One region of the Halomonas sp. AOP5-B2-8 genome, then DNA from elsewhere that is predicted to be linked to it. Evidence: predicted binding sites of a transcription regulator. Region 1 holds the regulator's gene; the other holds the start of a gene.
The links. The regulator PhoB, encoded in region 1, activates phosphate uptake and scavenging genes when phosphate is short. The targets are predictions, from matches to a motif close to TGTCATANNNNTGTCANA.
Positions count from the first base shown of each region.

Region 2: the regulator PhoB is predicted to act here: its motif matches at 1,131-1,148, upstream of ppk1 (polyphosphate kinase 1).

Region 1 is NZ_JBQSVS010000006.1:134,761-137,813, forward strand. Features, by position in the region: gene ACT3RP_RS14880 (chorismate--pyruvate lyase family protein) at 1-306, shown strand, start outside; gene ubiA (4-hydroxybenzoate octaprenyltransferase) at 342-1,232, shown strand; gene phoB (phosphate regulon transcriptional regulator PhoB) at 1,344-2,033, shown strand; gene phoR (phosphate regulon sensor histidine kinase PhoR) at 2,036-3,053, shown strand, end outside.
Region 2 is NZ_JBQSVS010000008.1:29,917-32,969, reverse strand. Features, by position in the region: gene ppk1 (polyphosphate kinase 1) at 1-1,041, opposite strand, end outside; gene hemB (porphobilinogen synthase) at 1,195-2,205, opposite strand; gene elbB (isoprenoid biosynthesis glyoxalase ElbB) at 2,399-3,053, shown strand, end outside.

The DNA.
Region 1 (3,053 bases):
CTGTGTTTAGATGAAACGCCGTGGGTGGTCGCGCGCTCAGTAGCGCCGTTGACACAGCTAAAAGGCCAGCGTTTAGATCGTTTGGGCGAGCGTTCGTTAGGCAGCTGGTTATTTCGCCAGCCAGACTTAGTGCGAGGGCCATTAGAGGCGACAACACAACGCCCGCCTTTTGCTAGCCTACATGGGGTCGAGCAGGATTGTAGCTGGGGCCGCCGCTCCGTATTTACGCATGGTGGCCTGTCGTTATTGGTACAAGAGTACTTTTTGCGGGCAATGGCGGATGACCTTGATCTGCCTTCGCGCTAGGCTAGCAGCTGCGTTTTCTTTTTCGTGAGGTAAGCATGGATCGTTCACTGTTGCGGCCGAAGGGATTGGCTCGCGTGGCAGACTTTTTACAGCTGATGCGCTTGGATCGGCCCATAGGCACGTGGCTATTAATGTGGCCCGCTCTTTGGGCGCTATGGATTGCCGCGCAGGGCGTGCCGGGGCGCAATGTGCTGCTTATTTTTGTTGCCGGCGTTTACGCCATGCGTGCCGCAGGCTGCGTGGTGAATGACTATGCCGACCGTCATTTTGATGGGCATGTAAAGCGCACTAAAAATCGTCCTCTAGCCACCGGTCGTATTAGCGAAACCGAGGCCCAGCTGCTGTTTATCGCATTGATCGCGATATCCTTCATTTTGGTGCTGCTGACCAATTGGTTCACGGTGATGCTCTCGCTGGGTGGCGTGCTGCTAGCGATTATTTATCCGTTTATGAAGCGCTATACCCACCTTCCTCAGGTCGTGCTGGGCGCCGCCTTTGCTTGGGCGATCCCCATGGCGTTTGGCGCTGTGCTGGGCTATGTCCCGCTGGAGGCTTGGCTATTGTTTTTTGCTAATGTGGTTTGGACCGTGGCGTACGATACCCAGTACGCCATGGTGGACCGCGACGATGATTTAAAAATCGGTATTAAATCGACAGCCGTGCTGTTTGGTAATGCGGACCGCGTCATTATTGCTTTATTACAAGTGGTGACGTTGCTGCTATTAGCATGGGTAGGGTGGCGAGTGGGTCTAGGCGGTTTTTTCTGGTTAGGACTCGCGGGAATGGCGGCCACTTTTCTGCATCAGCAGCGGTTAATTTTTCACCGTGCCCGAGATGCGTGCTTTCAGGCGTTCCTCAATAATTTTTGGTCAGGTTTGTTTATTTTCGCGGGTATTGCGCTAAGTTGGTGGCCTGTGGCGGGCTAATAATCGCCGCTGTCATGTAACTGTCATCAAGTCATGGTGTTATCGTCATCGATATGTCATTGAGCTATTTTTCATTGAATTAGCTCTCTTTGCACCCCTTGAGGCTCTGGTATGACTGCCAAGACCGTTTTGATTGTCGATGATGAGGCGCCGATCCGCGAGATGATTGCGGTAGCGCTGGAAATGGCTGACTATCGCGTGCTCGAAGCGGATAACGCTCAGGATGCTCATGCTTTGATCGTCGACCACCAGCCTGATTTACTGCTGCTTGATTGGATGATGCCTGGCACCAGCGGTATCGAGCTTGCTAGGCGCTTAAAGCGCGAAGAAGCCACTGCTGAAATTCCCATTATTATGCTGACCGCTAAAGGCGAAGAAGATAATAAGATTCAGGGGCTTGAAGCTGGTGCCGATGATTATATTACCAAGCCTTTTTCGCCTCGCGAGTTGGTGGCACGGCTTAAAGCCGTTTTGCGTCGTGCAACGCCGCGTGGTGTTGAAGACCCCGTAGAGGTTAATGGACTGCTGCTTGATCCGGTGAGTCATCGTGTCAGCACTGATGATAAGGCGCTTGAGATAGGCCCAACGGAATATCGTCTGCTGCAGTTCTTTATGACGCACCAGGAGCGCGCTTACACGCGCAGCCAGCTGCTTGATCAAGTGTGGGGTGGCAACGTGTACGTTGAAGAGCGCACGGTAGATGTACATATTCGCCGGTTGCGTAAAGCGCTAGGCGAACCCCATCAAAATCTGATTCAAACGGTTCGGGGCACCGGTTACCGTTTCTCTTCACGGGTATAAATGTGCGCTTATGGAGCCGTGAACTGTGGCAACTGGCCTGGCTAGCCACGCTGGGGACAAGCATTGGCTGGCTATTGGATGCAGCGGGGCTGGGGCTGGCTTCTGGATTGGCAGTGTATCTGTTTTATCAATTGCGGCAGCTGCGCGCGCTGTATCGATGGCTAACCCTGCAACCCCATGATGAACCACCTGCTGCCCAGGGGATATGGGGCGAACTGTTTGATCGCTTATATCGCTATCAAAAAAGCCAGCGCATTACACAAAGTCGGCTGCGTGCCACTTTGGCGCGTATTCAAGAGTCGTCAGAGGCGATGCGCGATAGCGTCGTTATGCTTGACCGCCACGGAGATTTAGAGTGGTGGAACAGCGCTGCAACCACGATGCTTGGGCTGCAAACGGCCCATGACCGTGGTCAGCACATTACCAATTTACTCCGCGATCCGGGCTTTATAAGCTACTTCAACGCCCGTCACTATAGTGAACCGCTAACGCTGACATCACCCATTGATGAGCGATGCATTCTGCAGTACCAAATTACCCTGTACGGCGACGATGAGCGGCTAGTGATGGCGCGAGATATCACGCGTCTGCATCGTCTGGAGCAGATGCGCCGTGATTTTGTGGCCAATGTATCCCACGAGCTACGTACCCCTCTGACCGTGCTTTCTGGCTATTTAGAAACCTATGGCGATCTTGCCGAGCAGCTACCTCCGCGCTTAGGTAAAGGTATTCAGCAAATGCAGGAGCAGACGCAGCGAATGCAGAGCCTGGTCAATGACCTATTGCTGCTGTCCCGGTTAGAAATTGACCAAAGTGGTAAGGATCATCAGCCGTTGTCGCTGGGCTCTTTGCTACAGAGTGTTCGTGAGGATGCGCTAGCGCTATCGGATCAGCGGCATACCATCACTATTGCGCTTGACAGCAAGGCACGTCTGCTAGGAAGCGAGCAGGAAATGCGCAGCGCGATTTCTAATCTCGCGTTTAACGCTGTTCGCTACACGCCGCCAGGGAGCCACATCA
Region 2 (3,053 bases), on a different contig from region 1:
TGACATCATGCGCGTTAAGTTGACCGGACCTTTAACGCGGTACAAATCATCATTTTCAAGCTCAAACTGGCGCAGCAGAAAATTGGCTAAGCCATCCGGACAGTTGTCGGCTACTTCCAGCCGTACGCCACTGCCATAGCGCCGCGCCAGCAGCTCACCGCGCAGCGCTGAGGCTAAGTCAGACACTTCTTCGGGGTCGACGCTCATATCGGCATTGCGGGTCAGGCGGAATTGATAGCAGCCGCGTACGCGCATGCCGGGAAATAGCTCATCGGCGTGGGCATGAATCATCGATGATAAAAACACATACTCTGAAAAGCCTTCTTCGCATAGCTCCTTGGGCAGTGCCATTAGCCTTGGTAGCGAGCGCGGAGCAGGCAAAATCGCCATGCCGCCTACGCGGCCAAAGGCATCCTTGCCTTCCAGTTCAACAATGAAGTTGAGGCTTTTATTTACCAGCCGTGGGAAAGGGTGCGACGGGTCAAGGCCAATCGGGCTGATGACCGGCATAATCTCGTTATCAAAAAAGGCTCTGCCCCAGGCTTGTTGCGCTCTGGTCCACTGATCTCGCCGGCGAAAACGTAGCCCCTGAGCTTCCAGTGCGGGCAGCAGCATTTCGTTGAGAATTTGATATTGTCGGACAATTTGCGCATGGGCGAGCTGGGATATTTCCGCTAGTACTGCTTTGGGCAACCGGCCATCGGCTGCCGTGGTTGTATCGCCCAAGGCAATTTGATGTTTGAGGCCTGCGACGCGAATTTCGAAGAACTCATCCATATTAGAGGAAAAAATAAGCAGGAACATCAGCCGGTTGAGTAACGGATGCGCATCGTCTAGCGCCTGTTCCAATACGCGGATATTAAACTGTAAATGCGACAGCTCGCGGTTGAAGTAGAGTTGGGTGTCGTCAAGATCGGTTTCAGGCAGCGCTTCACGCGCCTGGACGCCGGTGGGCGTACGATTTATACGTAGCGGCATATCGCCGTCGCTGCTGGTTTGATCGGTAGGTGATAATGGTGGACTGGAAACGTGCTCGTCCATGGTGGATCTCCCCGCGTCGATGGCTCGAACGTATCATAGCCTGATACTGATAGATCAGCGCAGTATGCGGGGAGAAGATGACAAATACGTGTCACTGGATTGTCATCTTGTTCAACATCATGCCAATAAGCGGCTTAGCGACGCTGTACTTCATTAGCCTTGCTGCAATAGCCGGGCCGCCTCAAGTGCGAAATAGGTCAAAATGCCGTCTGCCCCGGCGCGCTTAAAGCACATCAGTGACTCTAGTATGACGGGTTCTGCTTCCAGCCAACCGTTGTCGAAGGCTGCGCGATGCATGGCGTACTCACCGCTGACTTGATAAGCAAAGGTGGGAACCTTGAGTTCATCCTTTACCCGGCGCACCACGTCTAAATAGGGCATGCCTGGTTTGACCATGACCATGTCGGCGCCTTCGCTGATGTCCATGGCCACTTCATGCAGCGCTTCATCGCTATTGGCGGGGTCCATTTGATAGGTGCGCTTGTCCGCTTTGCCCAGATTAGTGGCCGACCCAACCGCATCCCGAAATGGCCCATAGTAGTGCGATGCATACTTCGCGCTGTACGCCATGATCCGCACGTTGTGTAAGTTTTCTTGCTCCAGTACTTGGCGAATTGCGCCAATGCGTCCATCCATCATGTCAGAGGGCGCCACCACGTCGGCACCGGCTTCTGCATGGGAAAGCGCCTGTTTCAACAGCGTTTCTACGGTGCGGTCGTTTTGCACGTAGCCTTGCTCATCTAAAATGCCGTCTTGACCATGAATGGTATAGGGATCAAGCGCCACATCCGTAATAATACCAAGCTCAGGCAGCGCTTCTTTTAGCGCGCGCACGCTACGCTGCACCAGTCCGCTGGCGCTATAGGCCTCTTCGGCTAGCTCACTTTTTTGCTCAGGGCCGACGACCGGAAACAGTGCCAGAGCGGGAATGCCCAATGCAAACGCTTCGCGAGCTTGCTCAATGAGTAGGTCGATTGAAAGCCGTTCCACGCCGGGCATCGAAGCTATGGGTTCACGCTGATTTTTACCTTCAAGAACAAAGACCGGCAGTATGAGATCGGAGGGCGTCAGCGTTTTTTCTTGCATTAAGCGGCGTGAAAAATCATCACGGCGCATGCGGCGCATGCGCGTGGCAGGAAAGTGGCGGGGAGTAAGTGCACTCAAAGGTTGTCTCCATTAAGGATCGCAAATGAGGGTGTTAAATAAGAGTGCCCGAAGGCCTGCCGGCAGTATATCAGCCATACCCTGCGGCGAAAGACGCCTTGTGGCAAACAACCACACTGACTAAAGTGGGCAACAGCTTTGCGGTAGTGCGTTCGGCAAACTCTACGTGGTTTCGGATAATAAGGAGATAGGCATGGCCAAACAGGTGGCAGTCATTTTAGCCGGATGCGGCGTTTACGATGGTTCTGAAATTTATGAGACCACGCTGACGCTGCTGCGCTTAGACCAGTTGGGTATTGAGTATCGCTGCTTTGCCCCCGATATCGATCAGCAGCATGTTGTTAATCATCTTACGCAAGAGGTTGTTGAAGGCGAGCAGCGTAACGTGCTGCTAGAGTCTGCTCGCCTAGCGCGGGGGGAAATAAGCCCCCTAGAGGCGTTGGATGCGGATAACTTCGATGCGGTGATTGTGCCCGGTGGTTTTGGCGTCGCCAAAAATCTTTCAGACTTTGCCAGTGCCAGCGATAATATGCAGGTGCTAGACGCGCTGAAAGAGGCGCTGGCGGGCTTTCGTCAAGAAGCCAAGCCTATCGGCCTGATGTGTATTGCTCCGGTACTGGTGCCCCGCCTGCTGGGGGATGGTATTGCCGTCACGGTGGGGAATGACCCGGCGGTATCCGGTGCTATTAGCGCCATGGGCGGGCTGCACCGCACCTGTAGCGTAGAAGATATCGTGGTTGATTTTGAGCACAGCGTGGTAACGACACCCGCGTACATGCTGGCAACGCGCATCAGTGAAGCTGCCACCGGCATCTTTAAGCTCGTCGATCGTATCGCAGAAATGATGG